Regions from separate parts of the Microbacterium sp. Y355 genome, predicted to be linked through region 1. Evidence: riboswitches for the same ligand, from Rfam matches in the RefSeq annotation. Region 1 holds a riboswitch; the other holds the start of a gene.
The links. A riboswitch is a leader RNA that binds a small molecule or an ion and turns the genes downstream of it on or off. The one in region 1 is predicted to bind FMN.

Region 1 (10,764 bases):
ATGCCCACGTTGGGTGGTGCTGCACCAACCCTCGTCGTCTCGGTCAGCGCCGACGACTACGTCCACCGCACCGGCCGCGCCACGGTCGAGGGTGCCGGATACGACGTCCCCCTCGGGGCCGCCGACCACGCCGCATGCGCAGGCGGCATCGAACGCGTACTGTTCGATGAACACGGTGCGATCGTGGGGATCAGCACCACCGCGCGGATCTTCAACGCCCGCCAACGCCGCGCGATCGTGCTCCGAGACCGACAATGCCTCATCCCCGGGTGCGATATCCGTGCAGAATGGTGCGAAATCCACCATGTGACCGACCATGCCCTGGGTGGGCCGACCCACACCAGCAACGGGGTACCCCTGTGCTGGCATCACCACCGCACCCTCGACGAAAACATCTGGCTCATCCGGATGCGCAACGGCATGCCCGAAATCCGTGGGCCGAACTGGTGGGACCCCTACGCGCGCTGGCGATCGCCACACCTCAACTACACCGCCGTCGACGAAGCCATTGACACCGAACGCGACCGCGCGTGGAGTGCCTGGTGACGGTGGACTGTTGAGCTGCACATGCGGCACGTGCCACATCTGCCTCCGCGCCGCGGGCACGATCTCCCACGATCATGACCACCCACGAGCGCCCACGAGCACGATCAAGATGCCGGTCACTCGCGTTTTGAGAAGAGTGGCACTTCCGCGACGACCGGATTATCCGCTCGGAAATCACCGAACCTTGCCCAGGTGAGCTGCACTCGTACCACCACGGCTGTTCCGCTATGCAGCGACTGGGTGAACTCGGGGAAGGCGCGAAGATACTCGGTGCGGCAGCGCTCGAGGTCGTCTCCCTCGGGAAGGTCCGCGGAACCCTCGACCTGGAGGGTCGTCCCGTCCACCCCACCGACGACAGCAGCGAGGCGTGCGTCACGCCGGATGTTTGCGATCTTGCGCGAGTCGGGTTTCGCGTCGAAGACGAGTTCGCCAACGTCAGTCGCCGCGATCGGAAGGTATGCCGCCTGCGGTCGGCCGTCACCCCCGAGCGTCGAGATCACGCCGGCGCGTTGCTCGCGGACGTACTCGATCAGTTGGGCGAGATCCATCCGAACACCATACCGATGGCGCTCGATCGAGATATCAGCGGGCAAGCCCGAGGAAGACCATCATGGTTCGTTCCACGCACGACGGCGCAATGCTCGAAGCCTGTACCGAGTCACACCCCCAACCACTCCGGCGTCGTCGAGGCGAAGAACGCGATCAAGCCATTAGCAAGGATGTTGTCCGGCTCGACGCGCGTCGCGTCGGCGAGGTAGGCCATCGCGATCGCACGCTGCCCGCTCGCCCAATGCAACCAGGCAAGCGCGCTGAGCAACGGCGCACGGAATGACTCCGGCATGGATGCCACCGTCATGCGCAGGAATTCGATGCCACGTTGCATTCGCTCCGCATCAGGTATCTCGACCGACTCGCCTCGAAAGAGTCGGTATGTACGGTCCTTCGGAATGGCATCCATTCGGTCGAGCCCGAGCACATACTCATCCAAGGACGCCCCATCTCGGCGCGCGCCCTCGATGAATCGCCCATGTTTGCGAAGGACCTGCTCACCCGCTCGGCGCCCGAAGGCGATCTGCGTCGCCACCGTCTCGGGGACCGTGGCGAAATCACTGACGAGAATGAGCTGCGCGCGAAGCTCAAGGTCGCTCGGTCGCGGCAGTTCTGCGTCGAGGATCGTCTCGACGAGCGGAATCGCGAAGGCTGTGGGTCCGTACTCGTCGAACCGTCGCACAGTCGATCCGATGTGTCTCGTCGGCACGACGAAACCGAATTCAGGCAGGTCGTCGACGAAGCCCAACAGCAACTCGGCCAGCTCGTCGCTGTCCTCGGCCGAGACGAAGGGAAGGTGGATGAGGCTCTCACCCCGCAGGGTGTCGTGGTCTGTCATACCGCCATCGTTGCGCCACCACGCGACCAACAATCGGGAGAAATCCACGATCCGTGTACAACCTCGCATGAGGTCAAAACAGTGCAGGAAGAGTCGGCGCAGCATCCATCCTCAGGTATTCTTCCGAATGAACACACACGTGCTCCGGGGTCGGTGAAATTCCGAACCGGCGGTCATAGTCCGCGACCCGAAGCCCTCCGGGGCTGAGGCTGAACCGGTGAAATTCCGGTACCGACAGTCAAAGTCTGGATGGAAGAAGCACACGGGTGGACTGCATGCGGCGACGCATGCAGCTGTCCTCACGCTCCCTCGGCGGCATCGCAGCCGAATGGAGAATCATGGACTTCCTGCACTGGCTGGTCGACGCCTTCAACTCGCAGTGGATACTGCCCGGCGGGCAGACCCTGCTGATTCGCGAAGTCGTGGGCAACGTCTTCGGCTTGGCCAGCGCTCTCGGCGGCATGCGGCGCAAGATCTGGGCGTGGCCGGTGGGCATCGTCGGCAACCTGCTGCTGCTCACGGTTTTCCTCGGGTCGATTCTCAACCCCGATCACTCGCTGCCGAACCTGCTCGGGCAGGCCGGACGCCAAGTGATGTTCATTGCGGTCGCGATCTACGGCTGGAACCGCTGGCGTCAGGCAAAGGCCGACGGCGGGCAGGTGACGCCGCGCTGGGCGCCGAACAGCGCTCGCGTTGGACTCGTGCTCGTTCTGGTGCTCGGCACCGTGGCGCTCACTCCCCTGTTCCGCGTGCTCGGATCGTACGAGCCGGTCTGGGCGGATGCCTGGACCTTCGTCGGCTCGTTGCTCGCGACCTACGGCATGGCCAAGGGCTGGACGGAGTTCTGGCTGATCTGGATTGCCGTCGATGTGGTCGGTGTACCGCTGCTGTTCAGCTCCGGCTACTACGCCACCGGGTTCATGTACGTGTTCTACGGCATCTTCACTGCGATCGGCTTCGTCGTGTGGGCACGGGCGCAGGCGAATGCCAAGCCGAAGATCGACACACTCATGCCGGATCCCCGGGTGGTTTCACCGGGGGACAATAGTGAGTGATGTTCGACAGCCCGCTTTCCGCCTCGGCCTACGAGGTGCTCGGTGTCGACCCCGCGGCGAATGACGACGATCTGCGACGGGCGTATCGCTTGAGGCTGCGGCAGACGCATCCAGACACCGGCGGCGACGCGGCGGAGTTCATCCAAGTGCAACGCGCCTGGGAACTCATCGGCTCCGTCGAGAGGCGCGCCTCGTACGACCGCGGGCACGGCTTCGGTGCCGCGAATCCGGCGTCTCCGGGACAAAGCCAGGATCAGAACTGGAGCGGCTGGCGGGCCCAAGCCTCGCGCACCGATACCCGTCCGCGGGCACGGTCATACGGGCATCCGGGCGGCTGGCGTCGCGAGCGCTATCTGACGCTGATCCGTGAGTGGGCTGGCCACGGCGTCGACGTCCCCGACCCCTATGACCCGGCGCTCGTGCGCTCCATGCCGCGCGAGCTGCGCCGCATGCTTGCGGACGCTCTCGCCGAAGAAGAGACCGCACGCACGGTGTCCGACCTCGGCATGGGATTCACCGTGTGGCACGATGTGGCCGCCGGCGAGGGCGCAGGCGACAAGCTTGACCACGTCATCCTCAGTCCGTCCGGCCTGTACGGCGTGCTCTCGGAGGACTTCGGCGAGATCGTTCGATTCCGGCGCGGAGAGATCCTTGCCCGGTCCGTCGATGGAGACGCACCCATCGCAGCCCTCCTCGCGCGCATGCGTGTCATCGCACGAGCCGCACGCGTCCGCTTCGGCGGTGCGATCATCGTCCTCCCAGACGACGACCTGGATCAGGCGATCACGACACTCGGAAAAATCCGCGGCACACCCGTCGTCGTCGTACGCCGCAGCGCACTGCACACAGTGTTGCGCCGTGGCGTCCCCGGAGCACGCGACATCGGCGGGAACGAGCTGTTCGATGTGCGGACTCGGCTGCAGCACACGGTGCGGTTCGTGTGAACATCGGGTCGACCAAACTCATGACCGCAGTCGAGGCGAAGGCCACGGCATCCGGGTTCGCGCTCGACGACGCACAGCGCGAGCTGGTCGCAGAGCTCGCACGGGTCACCCGCGCGGACGGCAGCCTATTCATCCACGGCCCGGCAGGGCGGGGGAAGTCCTGGATCGCGAACGCTTTCTTCGACGCGATGCCGACGCGCAGAAAAACCCGCGTGCACTTCCATGGGTTCCTTGATGCTCTGCACCGCAGCATCCATCGCCGTCGAGACGAGCAGGATGCCGTCGAGAGCGCAATCGACGACATCGTCGGCGACGCCCGCGTGCTGTTCTTCGACGAGTTCCACGTTCATGACTCTGGTGATGCCCGGCTGCTCACCCGACTGTTGGAACACGTGTTCCCGCAGGATCTGATCGTGCTCGCCACCTCGAACTATGCTCCCGTCGATCTGCTACCGAACCCGACCTGGCACCACATGTTCGAGCCGGGCATCGCGCTCATCACGCAGCACATGCAGGCGTTCGAACTCGCCGGCCCCACCGATTACCGCGCCGTCCCTCACTCCCACTCGAGCGGGTTCGCATCGGGCAGTTGGACACGAACCCCACCCGCGCCCGCCCCAACCGCTGACGAGGCGACCCTCTCGCACGTGCGCGACAGAGACTTCCCCGTGCTCGCCATCCGCGATAACGAGCTTTGGATCTCGTTCCATCAGCTCTGCGGGACGCCGACCTCGACGATCGAGTATCTGGAGTGGGCGCGCATCCACCCGCGCTGGGTCGTGACGGATGTACCCGGCTTCGCGGATGTCGACCGTGAAGCACAACAGCGCTTCATCAACGTGATCGACGTGATTGCAGATCTCGACGTGCCGACGACGTTCGTGTCAACGCACGCTCTGGCGGACTTCCTCTCCGGAGCCACGACCAGGCCGGATGCCTTCCGGATGGTGAGCAGGCTGCAGCTGCTCCGGCACTGATCGCCACCGGTTGTGAACGTCGCCCGCTGACGCGAACGCGATTAGCATCAAGGAATGACGAATGCTGACCCGATCGACGACATCTCCATCGGCGGAGAGATGATCCGCCTCGGACAGTTCCTCAAGTTCTCCGGGCTGCTCGACTCCGGTGGCGACGCCAAGGAGGTCATCATCGACGGGTATGTGACCGTCAACGGCGAGGAAGAGCGCCGCCGAGGACGCCAGCTACACGACGGCGACCTCGTCGAATTCGAGGGGCGCACGGTTCGCGTTCGCCCCTGAGGATCGACGTTCGGCGCGCGATCATCAGACGCGCTCCCGCACCGCCCTGGCAGTCGCGCCGGGATCAAGCCTGTGCATGATCGATTCCGGGACGATCACGAGCTCTGCTCCGTGCATCTCAGTTGCGAGCCGATCTGCTGCCGTAGCAAGGATGGGGAAGGTCTGCTCACCTCGCAGGATCGTGACCGGCTGCGACACCGACAACATCTCCGCCGTGGGCGTCGAGACCTGCGCCGTCAACTTCGCGTCGTATACCGTCGACTGCGCGAGCGGCACCAATGCGGGGAACTGATCGCTCTGCCGGATCGCTTGCACCATCTCTTGTGGCAACCCCACTCCTTCGAGTTGGAACGTGACCACCGCTTCGTCGCTCTTGCCATCGTCAACAAGCTTCTGCAGACGCTGGGGAAGATCTGCGGCGGGCTCGTCATTGCCGAATCGGAACGGCGGCTCTGAGAGAAAGAGTGAGCGGATCGGAACTCCTCTGGAGGCTGCGAAGAGGGCGAGTACGGCGCCGGATGAGTGTCCGAGCACGATCGCGTCGCCACCGACCGCTTCAATCACGGCGGCAAGATCATTGGCTTCGTCCTCGGGCGATGACCCTCGCCTGTCGCCGCTTGCCCCTCGAGCACGTCTGTCTACCGTGACAGCTCGGAAGCCTACGTCCACAAGGGCGCTCGCGAGCGCCCCGCCATCGGTAGCCAATGAGAAGGCACCGCCCACAATAACGATGGTCGGCCCTTCCCCCACTTGCTCGAAGGCGATCGTGATCCCGTCGGCAGAGGTCGTTGTATTCATGCCACCAAGAAACCACGATCCACCGACACTGGCAAGGGTGTGGGGCCGTCAGTAGGGTGAAGAGCATGACCACGACGACTGACGCACCTGCCGTTCAGAAGCGGCAAGGTACCTGGCCAGTCTTTGGAGTGCTCATCGTCGGTGTGGTTCTCATACCCTCAACCCTTGCGATTCTCACCACGAGCGCTGAAACACCGGATGCCGAGGCATACGTGCGGATGGCCTTTGCCGTGGTTGCGGGACAGACGATCGCGATCGCTACTGTGGTCAGCCTCCTAATTGCATCGATCATGCGGCGTTTGAGCATCGGCGCCATTCTCGCCAACGCACTTATCGCGATCGTTGTCACGTCCTTCGCGGCATACGGCATCGGAAATGCACTGACGACACTGCTGCAGGGTCTGGGTCTCAACAACTAAGAGTGGCGTCCCGCAGGCGCCGCGCCACCGTGGACTGTCAAGAATCGGAGCAGTTCCCGATTGAAGACCTGCGCATTGTCCTGGTTCGCGTTGTGGCCGGCATCCGGAATCACGACGTAATCGATCCGAGGATCGCTCGCAGCCCAACTCGGGCCATCCTTTCGGATGTTCCCGGTCCCGTCACTCTCGCCATGAGTGAGCAAAAAGGGCACATCGACCCGGAAGTCGGGATACCCGTCCCGACGCACGGCTGTCGCGACGGCAGCGAAGATGCGGACCAGATCACGCCGCCCGATCAAGCCCATGGCGTCGAGTGCGTAGGCCTGCACTTTCTCTCGAATGGAGGTGACCTTCGCCATAGAACGGCGCAGGTGGTCGAGGGGCCAGAAGCGGAAACTGGGAGCCATGAACCGCACGGCAATGTGATCACTTCGACTCAAGGGGAAAGCGATCGGAGTCGAGCCGACGATGACGAGCCCTTTTACACGCTCGGGATGCCGGCGGACGATGTGTTGCGAAACATATGCGCCCATCGACTGGCCCACGAGGATGAGACGGTCGATGCCGGCGTCATCGAGAACCGCGACCAGGTCATCGACATAGTCCTCTATAGAGGGATGCTCGATCCCCAAGGGCTGTGAACGGCCATGGCCACGCGCATCCCAGACGAGCACGCGGTAGTCGCCGAGTACCGCCGGGATCTGGGCGTTGAACATTCGGTGATCCATCGTCGCGCCGTGCAGGAAGGCGATCGCCGGACGTTCCGGATCACCCCCGACCCAGTAGTGAAGCGGTGTGCCCCGGCGCTCCAGCACGCGAACTTCGAGACCCTCGGCGGTGCGGCTCCAGTCAGCGGTCACGGTCTTCTCCCCATGGTCGTCGTACTTCCCAGGGTAGCGAGCCGGGACGAGGCCTCACTGTCCCAACGTCAGCCACCATCCAGGCCGGCGGGTCTGCCTTCGGAAACCTACCCGAGATCGATCGTCTGCCAAATGACGTCCGCGACGCAAAGGCCGTTGCCAGCCTCGCGATAGAACACATCAGTCGGGCTTACCTCACCCGATGCATGCCCGTTGGCGGATCCCTCAAGGTTGATCCTCCACGCGGCGTCTAACGAGGGCCGATCGACGGAGGTTTCAGCGTTGAACTGTTCTGGTTCCCCCGCGCTGAGTCCCTCCCACGCCGGCGAGTCACCAAAATCTGCCGTGGAGTCTTCGCAGGCAAGCGTTTGTTGTTCGCCCGAGGATGCGGCGTCGATGAGCTCCTCGGTCGAGTTGATGACGCGAGCACCGTCAGGTCCCCAGAGCACGACGTCCATCGAACACCCCGAAAGCAGGGCCATGGATGCGCCCGCGACAATCGCGACAAGGACTCGGCTAGGAGTGTTCACGGTGTCACGGTACCCGCCACGGGTTGAGATTGGCTGGCGATGACGCCCCCGAGTTGCAAGTGGCGTTAAGGATGCGGTGCCTCTGCTCAGATCATGGGCAGAGGCACAGCATCCTTACGAACTAAACGTCAGCTCACCGATTCAACCTCGACACTGTCTTCGCGTCGGCGGCGGACCATAAGCAGAACGCCTCCACCAACGAGCAGCGTCAGTCCGGTGATGAGAACCCACGCGGCGATCTCCCCACCGGTGACAGCCAACCCCCCACCGGGAGCCGGCGGATCAATCGGGTTCAGCGTGCACAACGGGTTCGTGTCAACACACTCGGTCGCCGGTTCCTGACCCGCGAGGGTCAAATAGTTCGCCAGCTCATGATTGCCCTGCTGATCGTATGCCGCGACCAACACGGTATACGTCACAGTCCCCGTCTGACCCGGCTCGAGAGCACCCGTAATGTGCAACTCACCATCCGTCGGGCCCGTCACCGAGAGACCATCGCTGGCCTCAGCAACCCCGACCAGCTGTGCATCATCAAGCACACCGTCCATGTAATCGGTGTAGTCAACGGCCGCACTCGCTTCGCCCACATTCTCAAACGAGAGCGTGTAGGTCAGTTCATCACCAGAATCGACAGTCGTTCCCGTACCGGGATCAACCGTCTTCGCCGGCACAATGTCACCCACAGGGTTCGTCGTGCAATCCTCACCGCCCACTTCACATTCATCCGGGGTCTCCGGGGTCGGGTCCTCGGGGGCGAAGAGGAAGTTCGCGAGAACGTCATCCCCACGATCCGCCGCCGCCCGCACCTGGACGGTGTAGCTGACAGTGACTTCCTGACCAGCCTGCAACGTTCCCGCAATGCTCATGCGCGCACCATCACGGGACACGGTGAGAGCATCATCAGATGCCGCCGGCTCCACAATGACATCAGCATCGTCGAGGACATGAGCGAGGTCATCAACCTTCAGCAGATCCGCGGCAGCCGCGCCCTCATTACGGAACGTCAGAGTGTAGGTCAGCTCCTGATCAGCGACCACCGGAGTACCAGAGGCCGGGTCAACCGACTTCGAGTCCACAAGCAGCGGAACAGGGTTGTACGTGCAGTCTTCACTGCCCGGTGCGCAGTCGTCCGGAGTCTCCGGCGTGGGGTCCTCGGGGTTCAGGAGGAAGTTACCCAACTCCGCGTCACCCAGGTCGTCGCTGGCGTTGACGGTAACGGTGTAAGTAACCGTCACGGTCTGCCCTGCGGCAAGTTCGCCGGTGATGAAGAAGCGACCGTCTGTGATCTCCGAGACCGTCAGCGCGTCGTCCGAAGCCACAGGGGCGACGGTGACGGAGGCGTCATCGAGGATGTGCGTCAGGTCGTCGGCCCGATCGATGTTTGCTACGCCTTCGCCGATGTTCTCGAACGTGAGCGTGTAGGTGAGCTCCTGACCGGATACCACCGTCGTACCGGACTCCGGAGTTACCGACTTCGAGTCGACGACCATGGGGATCGGGTTGTAGGTGCAGTCTTCACTGCCCGGCACGCACTCGCCCGGAGTCACCGGAGTCGGATCCGTCGGGTCAAGGAGGAAGTTACCCAACTCCATGTCGCCGAGAGCGTCGCTCGCGTTGACGATGACCGTGTAGGTGACCGTCACCGTCTGCCCAGCTGCCAACTCGCCGGTGATAGAGAAGCGACCATCCGCGATCTCCGACACCGTCAACGCCGCATCCGAAGACACAGGCGCGACCGTGACCGTGGCGTCATCGAGGATGTGGGTCAGGTCGTCGACGCGGTTGACCGCGCCTGCACCCGCACCCGTGTTCTCGAAGGAGAGCGTGTACGTGAGCTCCTGCCCAGGCTCCACCGTCGTACCCGACTCCGGGTTGACGGACTTGGAGTCCTCAACGCGCGGAACGGGGTTGTAGGTGCAGTCTTCACTGCCGGGCACGCAATCGCCCGGGGTCACCGGCGTCGGATCCTCGGGGTTCAGGAGGAAGTTACCCAACTCCGTGTCACCCAACTCATCCGCCGCCTTCACGACGACCGTGTAAGTGACGGTCGTCGTTTGACCGGCAGCGAGCTCACCGGTGATCGAGAAACGACCATCGGCGATGTCCGAGACCGTCAGAGCCGCGTCAGAGGATGCCGGAGCAACCGTGACATCGGCATCATCCAGGATGTGGGTCAGGTCATCGGCACGATCCACGGCCACCGGCACTGTGCCGGTGTTCGCGAAGGAGAGCGTGTACGTGAGTTCCTGACCGGAAACCACTGTCGTGCCCGACTCCGGGTTGACGGACTTAGAGTCCTCCAGACGCGGAACGGGGTTGTAGGTGCAGTCTTCACTGCCCGGCTCACACTCGCCCGGAGTCTCCGGGGTCGGGTCCTCGGGGTTCAGGAGGAAGTTGCCGAGCTCCGTGTCGCCCAGCTCGTCGTTCTCGTTCACAACGACCGTGTAGGTCACCGTGACCGTCTGGCCCGCAGCAAGCTCACCCGTGATCGAGAAACGACCATCAGCGATCTCCGACACCGTCAGAGCATCGTCAGAGGATGCCGGAGCAACCGTGACCTCAGCATCGTCAAGGATGTGCGTCAGATCGTCGACACGGTTGATGTTCCCTGCGCCCTCGCCGATGTTCTCGAACGTGAGCGTGTACGTGAGCTCCTGACCAGGCTCCACCGTGGTGCCAGACTCCGGGTTCACCGACTTCGAGTCGATGAGCTCGGGGATCAAGTTGACCGTGCAATCCGGGAACTCGTCATCCGTGGGAACACAGATCGGGTCCGTCGGAGGAACGTCACCGGGAGCGAGCAGGAAGTTCGCTGCGATGTTGTCCCCCCGCTCGGCATCTGAACGGAGAGTAACGGTGTAGGTCACTGTTGCCGTCGTGCCGGGTGCGACCTCGCCGGCGATGGTGATGTTCTCACCGTCACGGACAGCGGTCACGCCTCCATCGGAGGTGGGTTCGATCGTGAC
Region 2 (10,764 bases), 1.5 Mb from region 1:
TTGACGCCTTCGATCGTGTCGTGCCATGGGGTGAGGCGCTCACCCGCGGCGTAGAGATCTGACACGCTTCGCCCCGGTTTGAAGGCCCAGGTCCTGGCCAATTCGTCGAGCGCTTCGCGATCCAGGATGTCACTGCTCACGAAGGCACGCCGATCGGCGACGATCTCCTCCTGCTGCGCTTCGACGTGCGCGAGCCACGAGGACAGCGCAGGGCCCATCGCGTCCTCACCTGCCGCAATAACCGACGTCATCTGTTCGAGCAGACTCCCCCGTTGATCCACGAGCGTACCGAGCACGTCGAAGACCAGGGTCTCTCGAACGAAAGCGCTGCCTGTCATTTCACGGCGACCGGCTCGGGGAACATCGCAGTGAACAGCATGCCCACCCACTCCAGCAGCTGCGCATCGGTCGGCGCTTCACCGCTGGGCCGAGGCAACGGCACGACGAGCGCTTCTCCCCCGGCAACGAGCTTCGCTGTGGGATACAGACGCTGCAACCGCACCTTCATCGAATCTTCGAAGTGCGCCGGTGCGACCCGCAGATTCGAGCCCATCACCACGACATCGCTGAGCCCGGCCTTGGCCGCACGTCGGCGCAGGCGCGCGATCTTGATGAGCCCCTCGACCTCTTCAGGAGCGGTGCCGTAGCGATCGGTGAGCTCCTCAATCACGAGGTCGATGGCGTCATCCTTCGCAGTCGCCGCAGCCGCCGCAGACAGCTTCTGATATGCCTCAAGGCGCAGGCGCTCGCTGTCGATGTAGGTCTCGGGGATGCGGGCATCCACCGGCAACTCCATTCGCAGCTCGTTACCGGTCTCAACATCCTCGCCGCGGAACGTCGCAACGGCTTCGCCGACCATCCGCAGATAGAGGTCGAACCCGACACCGGCGATGTGACCCGCCTGCTCGCCGCCGAGCATGTTGCCCGCACCGCGCAGCTCGAGGTCCTTCAGCGCCACCTGCATTCCTGAGCCGAGCTCGTTGTTCACGGCGATCGTCTGCAGACGGTCAGCGGCCGTCTCCGAAAGCGGCTTCGAATCGTCGTAAAGGAAGTATGCGTATGCCCGCTCACGACCGCGACCGACGCGCCCACGCAGCTGGTGCAGCTGGCTGAGGCCGTATTTATCCGCCTTGTCGATGATGATCGTGTTCGCGTTCGAGATGTCGAGGCCAGTCTCGACGATCGTGGTCGAGACGAGCACGTCGAATTTGCGCTCCCAGAAGTCGTCGACGACCTGCTCGAGCTGGTGCTCGCCCATCTGTCCATGAGCGACGCCGATTCTCGCCTCCGGCACGAGTTCGGCGAGCTCGCTCGCCACTCGCTGAATCGACTGCACCCGGTTGTGAACGAAGAAGATCTGCCCCTCACGCAGAATCTCGCGCCTGATCGCCGCGGCCATCTGTTTGTCGCTGCGGGGGCCCACGAAGGAAAGAATCGGATGCCTGTCCTCCGGCGGCGTCGCCAGCGTTGACATCTCGCGGATGCCGGTGACTGCCATCTCGAGTGTGCGCGGGATCGGCGTGGCACTCATCGCAAGGATGTCGACGTTCGTCTTCAGCTTCTTCAGCTTGTCCTTGTGTTCGACACCGAAGCGCTGCTCCTCGTCGATGATGAGCAGGCCCAGATCCTTGAACATGACCTGATCAGTGAGGATCCGGTGCGTGCCGATGACCATGTCGACCGAGCCGGCGAGCAGCCCCTCGAGCGTGAGGCGGGCGTCCTTGTCAGTCTGGAAGCGCGACAGCGCCCGAACCTTCACCGGGAACCCGGCGAAGCGCTCGGTGAACGTCTCGATGTGCTGCTTGACCAGCAGCGTGGTCGGCACGAGCATGGCGACCTGCTTGCCGTCCTGAATTGCCTTGAACGCAGCCCGCACTGCGACCTCAGTCTTGCCGAAGCCGACGTCTCCGGAAAGCAGCCGATCCATCGGGATCGGCTTTTCCATGTCGGCTTTGATCTCGTCGATCGTCTGCAGCTGATCTGGGGTCTCCGCGAACGGAAATGCCTCTTCCAACTCCCGCTGCCAGGGGGTATCGGGGCCGAATGCGTGGCCCTTCGCCGACATGCGCGCCGAGTACAGCTTCACGAGCTCGACGGCAATGTCGCGTACAGCGCGGCGTGCTTTGCCCTTCGCCGCGGACCAGTCGCTACCGCCCATCTTCGAGAGCGTGGGCGCCTCCCCGCCGACGTATTTCGAGAGCAGATCGAGCTGATCCGTGGGCACGTAAAGCTTGTCGCCGGGGAACCCGCGCTTGGACGGCGCGTATTCCAGCACCAAGTAGTCGCGGGTCGTCTTCGTGGGGTTTCGCCCACCGGAGGAGACTTCGCGCTTTGTCATCTCGACGAAGCGTGCGATGCCGTGTGTGGCATGCACGACGTGGTCGCCGTTTTTGAGCTGCAGCGGGTCGACGACGTTCTTGCGACGCGAGGCGAGCTTCTTGACGACCCGCTGGTCTCCGCTGATCGTACGGCCGTAAAACTCGTTGTCGGTCAGGACTGCGAGCTTCGCCTCCGGCACTTGGAATCCGGATTCGAGCGCGCCGAGCACAAGAGTCGCGACGCCAGGGTCCGGGGCGTCAATGAGCGTGTCAACGATACGAGCGGCGAGGCCGCGGTCGGAGAGCACATCCCTGGCGCGGTCGACAAGTCCCGTGCCGGAGGCGACGACGACCACTCGCCAGCCGTCGCTGAGGCGGGACGCGACGAAATCGATCGCGCCGTCGACGTTGCCATGGAAAGACGGGATGATCGATGAGTCGATGTTCGCGGCATCCGCGTCGTCGGTCGCGAATGGACTGAACCGCCACCAGACGCCGTCGCGCTCACGGACGATCTCGCGCAGGCGCGCGACGGTGAGGAAGTCACCGGCACCAAGATCGATCGGCGCGGATGCTCCAGATGTCGCTGCACTCCACGCGGCATCGAGGAACTCACGGTTCGTGTCGCCGAGGCTCTGCGCCCTGGCGCTCGAGCGCTCGGGGTCAACGAGGGCTGTCGCTGTGCCAGGCGGGAAGTATTCGGCGAGCGACTTCAGCGGGCCGGAGACCGCGGGCAGCAGCGATTCCATACCTTCGACGGGGATGCCCTCTGCCATCTTCTCCAGCATCCCGGCGATCGCGGGGAAACCGGCGATGAGCGCGCGCGCACGATCGCGCACCTCCGCCGTGAGCAGCAACTCACGGGTCGCAGGCAGATCCACTCGGTCGACATCACCGGGCAGCGATCGTTGATCCGCAATCGAGAATGCACGTATTTGGTCGATCTCGTCGCCGAAGAACTCGACGCGATACGGATGCTCGCTCGTCGGAGGGAACACATCGAGGATGCCGCCGCGCACGGCGAATTCACCGCGACGCGACACCATGTCGACGCGCGAGTATGCGCGCTCGACAAGCTGCTCGACGGCGTCGTCCAGTTCGAGGTCACGACCGCCGAGAACGAGCGCCAGCGGCGCGGTGTCGCCGAGGTTGCTGGCGATCGGCTGCAACGCTGCGCGCACCGAGGCGACGACGATGAGCGGACGTGGGCCCTCCCAGGTCGTGATGCGGCGGAGCGTCTCGAGGCGTCGGCCAACCGTGTCAGGACTCGGACTCAATCGCTCATGCGGCAGCGTCTCCCATGCAGGAAAGCTCAGGATCTCGGCATCCGGCACATAGGAGCCGAGCGCCGCCGCGAGAGATTCCGCTCGTCGCCCGGTGGGTGCAATGACGAGCATGGATGCGGGATGCCCCGCGCTAGTGCGTTTCTCCAACAGCCCCGCGATCGTCGGCGCGTCGAGGCCGTCGACGAGGCCGAGGTCAGCGTCGGTCTGCGCCCAGGCGAGGGCGTCGTGGTACAGAGTCGCCCTTTCCAAGGCGCGGAGAATCCCCGGAACAGTCACCTGAAGAGTCTAATGCGCGCCTCAGACAGCGGCTCTCATATGATGCCGTGATGGAACAGGTCACGCTGCACACGGAACGCCTCACCCTCCGCGCCCCCGCCACCGCTGACGTCGATGCGATCACGGCAGCGTGTCAGGATCCGGAGATCCCCCGGTGGACCACCGTTCCGAGCCCGTACACGCGTGAACACGGCGAAGGCTTCGTGAAGCTGGTCACCGAGTCGTGGGAATCCGGAGAAGAGAGCGTCTGGGGCGTCTTCCATCACGAGGTGCTCGTCGGAATGATCGGCCTGCATCACATCACCCCGCACGCCAGCGGCGGATCGACTGAGATCGGGTTCTGGGCGACAGCCGAGTCGCGAGGCCGGGGATTCATGGTCGAGGCGTCACTCGCCGTGATCGACTGGGCCTTTACCGAGCTGAAACTCGCCCGCATCGCCTGGCGCGCCGTTGCCGGCAACATCCCTTCCGCACGCACGGCGCGCGCCCTCGGCTTCCACTACGAAGGGCTGATGCGGAAGGCGCTCACCAGCCCGCGTGGTCGTGACGATGGCTGGGTCGCGGGGCTTCTGCGCGATGATGACCGCGCTCCGGTCGAGTGGGCGATCCTTCAGCCCTGATCACGAGCCGATCCGGTCATAAAGCATCACTACGCGCTCGCTGCCGAGCCAAGGGGGGCCGCAGAGCCAGCGAATCGGCAAGGGCGACGGCGGCGAGCAGATTTCTGGACACGTGACAAGGAGAACCTGGACACCCGTTCAGACCACTCGATTCCCGACGTGATCGGGGGTATGATCGCTTCCACATCGCTGTTGGAGGAGGAGAGATGAGCGGCGTCAGTGTGCGCGCAGACAAGTCGGGTCTCGACAAGTTCGCGCGACGACGACACGAGCTCGCGGACGCCGCGCTCGCTGCAGTTGCTGCCCGTGGCTTCGCGCAAACCGGACTGCGAGACGTCGCCGCCCACACGAGTCTCTCCCTCGGCATCCTGCACTACTACTTTCAGGACAAGGACGATCTGATCGGCCAGGCGATCTGGCAGTACAAGTCGGAGTGCGCCAGACGCTATGACGAGATCGTCGAGACGTCCCGCACCGGGACCGAACTCGCCGAGCGATTCGGGGCAGAAATGTCAGCGACTCTCCGCGATGAAGCCGACATGCACCGTCTCTGGTACGACCTGCGCAACCAGTCGCTCTTCGACATCGGTTTCCGCGACACGATCATCGCGATCGACAAACTCCTCAGCGATATGGTGTGGGCCGTGATCGAACGCTACTGCGAACTCGAGAACGCAACGCCCACTGTCGACGCTGTCTCCGCGTACGCCCTGTTCGACGGCATCTTCCTCAACTCTCTGATCGCGCTCCTGCGCGGCGATCTCGACGCCATCAAGCGGGTCGAGATCGCCAGCATCCGACTGTTACACGGCGCGGTCTGACGCACGTCGGGCCTCGCTCGCTGTGCACAGCAACGCCACTGGACAGTCTTCCCTCCTGTCGGATGCCGGTGACATGATGAAGACATGCCGGAGATGCCGGAGGTTCAGGGGCTCGTCACGTTCCTCGGCGAGCGCGCCGTCGGACGCACGATTACACGCACGAGCATCGGCGCCATTGCTGCGCTGAAGACCTACGACCCGCCGAACACTGCCCTGCACGGGGCGACGATCACGGCATCCGCTCGTCTCGGCAAGTTCATCGTGCTCTCTTGCGGCGAAGACCTTCATCTCGTGTTCCATCTCGCCAAGGCGGGCTGGCTGCGCTGGTATGAACTGCTGCCGACGACGCTGATCAAGCCGGGGAAGTCACCGATAGCGCTCCGCGTCGCCCTCAATGACGACAGCGGGTTCGATCTCACAGAGGCGGGGACGAAAAAGTCACTCGCCGTTTATGTGGTGCGTGATCCGCAGGATGTGCCGGGCATCGTCCGGCTCGGTCCGGATCCGCTGGACGAGTCGTTCGACCGATCCACATTCGCAGCTCTGTTGGAAGGTCGTCGCACGCAGATCAAGGGCCTCCTGCGCGACCAGTCCGTGATCGCAGGTATCGGCAACGCCTACTCGGATGAGATTCTGCACGCCGCACGCATGTCCCCGTATGCGATCGCCGCGACGCTCGGCGATGACGAGACCGAGCGCCTGTTCATCGCGATGAAGGCGACGCTTAAGGATGCTGTGGCCGCAGCATCCGGGAAGCCGCCGGCCGATCTGAAGGATGCCAAACGACGAGGGATGCAGGTGCACGCTCGACGGGGTGAGGCCTGCCCGGTCTGCGGCGACACTGTGCGCAGCGTGTTCTTTGCCGACAGGTCGTTGGAGTACTGCCCCACCTGTCAGACCGGTGGGAAACCACTCGCCGATCGACGGCTTTCGCGACTGTTGAAGTGATCCCTCGGCGGGTTCAGGAATCGATGGACCGGACACGGAATGAAATGCGCGCGAGCGTGTTGAGTACACTGAGCATCAACGTGCTCCGGGGTCGGTGAGAATCCGAACCGGCGGTGACAGTCCGCGAGCGCTTCGGTTTTCCGAAGTGCCGATCCGGTGAAATTCCGGTACCGACGGTGATGCGAGAGAAATCTCGCTAGTCCGGAAGGGAGGCAGCACGATGCGCGCGAGCGCGCCGTCTGTCACCCCCGGAGTGAGAAACCAAGGGACGACGGATGACAGTGCACGAGACAGAACGCCACGCGATGATGCGCGCGCTCGCACTCGCAATGCGCGGCCCCCGGGGCGTCAACCCTCAGGTCGGCGCAGTCATCCTCTCCCCCAGCGGCGAGATCCTCGCCGAGGGTTGGCACCACGGCGCTGGCACGCCGCACGCTGAAGTCGACGCGCTGTCGAAGCTTCCTGAAGGAGCTGCGCGCGGCGCGACAGCGGTCGTCACCCTCGAGCCCTGCAATCACACTGGCCGCACCGGCCCGTGTGCTCTCGCCCTCATCAATGCGGGGATTTCGCGCGTCATCTACTCGCTCGATGATCCGGGTGCTGTCTCCGGCGGCGGAGCCGAGCGACTTCGGAACGCCGGGGTCGAGGTCGAATCCGGTGAGCAGTCTGACGCTGCCCACGCCATGATCGCCGATTGGTTGACCGCACACAGGCTGGGCCGCCCGCACGTCACAGTGAAATGGGCGCAGAGTCTCGACGGGCGCGCAGCCGCGAATGACGGTACGAGCCAGTGGATCACCGGACCCGTCGCCCGCGCCGATGTGCATCGCCGACGCGCAGAAGCAGACGCGATCGTCGTGGGTACCGGAACCGTACTCGCCGATGACCCCGCGCTGACTGCACGCGACGGCGACGCCCTGTACGCGCATCAGCCAATCCCGGTGATCATCGGCTCGCGTGCAACCCCGGCGGATGCAGCCGTACGCCGTCACCCCCATGAGTCCCTCTTCTACGACACCCACGACCTGCACGCAGTGGTCACTGACCTTCATGGCCGCGGCATCCACCGCGTCTTCATCGAGGGCGGCCCGACGCTCGCCAGCGCATTCATCGCGGCCGGACTCGCCGATAGCGTGCTCGCATACATCGCACCGGTCTTGCTGGGCGGCGATCGTCTCGCACTCGCCGACATTGGTGTGCCCACCATCGACGACGCGCGCCGGCTCACGATCGACGAGTGGATTCCGCTCGGGCCCGACATGCTTGCCGTCGCCCATTTCACAGAACCGCAGAACGAAGGAGTCCGCTGATGTTCACCGGAATCATCGAGGAGATCGGTGAGATCACCGCCATCGCACCGTCGGGTGACGGCTGGCGCCTCACAGTTCGCGCGCCGAAGGCGACGCACGACCCCGTGCACGGCGAGTCCATAGCAGTGTCCGGAGTCTGCCTGACGGTCGTCGGCTCGAGCGCAGACACCTTCGACACCGACGTCATGAAGCAAACGCTCGATGTATCGGCACTTGCCACGGCGTCCGTGGGCACGAAGGTCAACATCGAGAAGGCGATGCCGGTCGGCGCACGGCTCGGCGGTCACATCGTCCAGGGCCACGTCGACGGCACCGGCGTTGTGGTCGACGTGCGTCCTGGCGCCGAGTGGAGCGTGCTGCGCATCTCGCTGCCCACAGATCTGGCCCCTCTGGTCGTCGACAAGGGATCCATCTCCGTCGACGGCACCTCGCTCACCGTGAGCGCAGTGAGCGCAGCCTCAGCGGATGACGCGTGGTTCGAAATCTCCCTTATCCCGGAGACGCTCACCGCCACTACTCTCGGATCCCGCATCGTCGGCGACCGCGTGAACCTTGAAACCGACATCCTCGCCCGTCACGTCGAGCGCCTGCTCGCGTTTCGGGCTATCTCGGAAGGAGGCTCGCGATGAGCCTTTCCACTATCGAAGAAGCCCTTGAGTCGCTGCGTGCGGGCCGTCCGGTCCTTGTCGCTGATGATGAGAACCGTGAGAACGAGGGCGACGTCATCCTCTCGGCCGAACTCGCCACCCCGGAATGGGTCGCGTGGACTGTGCGCTGGTCATCCGGTTTCATCTGCGCACCGATGCCGGCCGATCTGGCCGACACGCTGAACCTTCCGCCGATGGTGGAGACCAATGAGGACGCTCGCTCGACCGCCTACACCGTCAGTGTGGATGCCGCTGAGGGAGTCACAACCGGCATCAGCGCCCACGACCGCGCACACACGCTGAATGTGCTCGCGAATCCGGCCTCGACGTCGACCAGTGTCATCCGGCCTGGTCACGTGCTGCCGCTGCGCGCCGTCGACGGCGGCGTGCGCGAACGCAGCGGGCACACCGAGGCCGCCGTGGATCTCATGCGACTTGCTGGCCTGCAGCCGGTCGGCGCGATCGCCGAGGTCGTTGCCGAGGACGGCAGCATGATGCGCATGCCTGGCCTCATCGAACTGGGTGAGCGTGACAGCGTGCCGGTCATCACGATCGAACAGCTGATCGCGCATCTCAACGAGATCGACCCACTGGATGCCCCCGTGACCTCGTCACGAGAGGGCCGCCGTCGCGTGAGTCTGCGAGCGGATGCCACGGTGCCGACCTCACATGGCACCTTCCGGTTCCTCGCCTACAAGGACCGCGTGACCGGAACCGATCACATCGCAGTCGTATCGGGAGAACTGGGTGACACGGCTCTCGTGCGCGTGCACTCGGAGTGTTTGACCGGTGAGGCATTCGGATCGCTGAAGTGCGAGTGCGGTCCACAGCTGGACGCCGCGCTCAACGCGATCGAGAAGGACGGTGGCGTCGTGATCTACATGCGCGGCCACGAGGGTCGAGGCATCGGTCTCATCAACAAGCTGCGGGCCTACAGTCTTCAGGAAGAGGGACTCGACACCGTCGATGCGAACCTCGCCCTCGGCTTGCCCGCAGATGCTCGCGAATATGCGGCGGCGGCCGGCATCCTTGGTGATCTGGGCATCTCGAAGATCCGTCTGCTGACCAACAACACCGACAAGGTGAACCAGCTGCGCGAACTCGGCCTCGACGTCATCGAGCAGGTGCCGCTGATCGTCGGCGTCGGACCAAACAACCACCAGTATCTCGAGACCAAGCGTGACCGCATGGGCCACATCATCGGCGACGCCGATCTGGCTGCTGCGCTCGCCCTCGGAAAGGACAACGCATGAGCGGCGCAGGAGCCCCCACAGCAGCGGGTCAGATTGACGCGACGGGACTGAACGTCGTCATCATCGCCGGCACCTGGCACGACGTGATCACCGATGGGTTGATCGCGGGGGCCGAGCGGGTACTCAACGCGGCGCGCGCAACGCACCGGCTCGTGCGCGTGCCTGGGTCATTCGAACTGGCGGTCGCGGCCCAAGCCGCATTCGCCGGTGGAGCGGATGCCGTCGTCGCCCTCGGCGTCATCATCCGCGGTGGCACCCCGCACTTCGAGTACGTGTCGGCGGCGGCGACCGACGGCCTCACCCGAGTGTCGTTGGATGCCGGCAAGCCGGTCGGCTTCGGTCTGCTGACCCTGGATGACGAGAAGCAGGGACTGGACCGTGCCGGCATCGAGGGATCGAAGGAAGACAAGGGCGCCGAGGCTGCGGATGCCGCACTGCGGACGGCCCTGGTCCTCAAGACACTTCGCGGCTGAGCCGCACGCCCGCTGACTGGGCCGGCACACTTGCAGGGCCAAATCACACCTGCAGGGCGATTCCTCGGCGTTTCGCCCTGCATCCGTGCATCGGACCTGCAGGTGTGCCGTGGGTAGCGCACAGGTGAGTCTCCCCTTGCTGGCGGAAATCCGGGGTCAGGCCTACTCTGAGGGCATGGAAATCCTGCGCCACGTCGTCGTTTTCATCCACCTCATCGGCTTCGCCACGCTCTTCGGAGCCTGGGCTGTGCAGGCCTTCGGCGGCAAGCGTGAATTCACCCGCTTGATGAGCATCGGCCTGAGCATCGCGGCCGTCGCCGGCCTGATCCTCGCCGCCCCGTGGGGCATCGAGGGTGAGATGAACTACGCCAAGATCGGTGTGAAGCTCGTCGTGCTGCTCGTCATCGGTGCCCTGCTCGGCATCGGCACATCCAAGCAGCGCAAGACCGGCAGCGTCGCGCCCGCGCTGTTCTGGCTCGTCGGCATCCTCACCCTCGTCAACGCGGGTATTGCTGTTCTCTGGAACTGATAGCGCTGATGGCGCCTCGCGGATAACAGTCGCGCATCGCTCGTGACGACAGGCCGCAGCCGCCGACAGCAACCACTGCATCTTCCCTATAATCGACCCGTTGCCGTAACGCGCGCCCATCACCGAGGCTGAGGCGCGCACCCACACGAGACGCTCCACCAATATTGGGCTGGAACCGATCTGCGGCTAATTCATCCATGCCTCACGTTCGGAGAATCTCATGCGCTATCTGCTTCGTACCGCCGTCGTCCTTTCTGCTACCGCACTCGTACTCACCGGCTGC

Region 2: it holds a riboswitch for FMN, as region 1 does, so the genes downstream of both, ribD (bifunctional diaminohydroxyphosphoribosylaminopyrimidine deaminase/5-amino-6-(5-phosphoribosylamino)uracil reductase RibD) here and pnuC (nicotinamide riboside transporter PnuC) in region 1, are expected to answer to the same signal.

The regions. Positions count from the first base shown of each region.
Region 1 is NZ_JCAIUD010000001.1:2,780,577-2,791,340, reverse strand. Features, by position in the region: gene AC1C2O_RS13465 (HNH endonuclease signature motif containing protein) at 1-546, shown strand, start outside; gene AC1C2O_RS13460 (pyridoxamine 5'-phosphate oxidase family protein) at 663-1,094, opposite strand; gene AC1C2O_RS13455 (hypothetical protein) at 1,205-1,933, opposite strand; FMN riboswitch at 2,070-2,198, shown strand; gene pnuC (nicotinamide riboside transporter PnuC) at 2,272-2,988, shown strand; gene AC1C2O_RS13445 (J domain-containing protein) at 2,988-3,932, shown strand; gene zapE (cell division protein ZapE) at 3,953-4,909, shown strand; gene AC1C2O_RS13435 (RNA-binding S4 domain-containing protein) at 4,964-5,191, shown strand; gene AC1C2O_RS13430 (alpha/beta fold hydrolase) at 5,216-5,989, opposite strand; gene AC1C2O_RS13425 (hypothetical protein) at 6,055-6,408, shown strand; gene AC1C2O_RS13420 (alpha/beta fold hydrolase) at 6,405-7,268, opposite strand; gene AC1C2O_RS13415 (hypothetical protein) at 7,376-7,798, opposite strand; gene AC1C2O_RS13410 (DUF7927 domain-containing protein) at 7,927-10,764, opposite strand, start outside.
Region 2 is NZ_JCAIUD010000001.1:1,325,070-1,335,833, forward strand. Features, by position in the region: gene AC1C2O_RS06550 (haloacid dehalogenase type II) at 1-338, opposite strand, end outside; gene mfd (transcription-repair coupling factor) at 335-3,880, opposite strand; gene AC1C2O_RS06560 (GNAT family N-acetyltransferase) at 3,931-4,500, shown strand; gene AC1C2O_RS06565 (TetR family transcriptional regulator) at 4,707-5,321, shown strand; gene AC1C2O_RS06570 (Fpg/Nei family DNA glycosylase) at 5,406-6,269, shown strand; FMN riboswitch at 6,347-6,491, shown strand; gene ribD (bifunctional diaminohydroxyphosphoribosylaminopyrimidine deaminase/5-amino-6-(5-phosphoribosylamino)uracil reductase RibD) at 6,545-7,579, shown strand; gene AC1C2O_RS06580 (riboflavin synthase) at 7,579-8,208, shown strand; gene ribA (GTP cyclohydrolase II) at 8,205-9,479, shown strand; gene ribH (6,7-dimethyl-8-ribityllumazine synthase) at 9,476-9,952, shown strand; gene AC1C2O_RS06595 (Fe-S protein) at 10,128-10,481, shown strand; gene AC1C2O_RS06600 (ABC transporter substrate-binding protein) at 10,702-10,764, shown strand, end outside.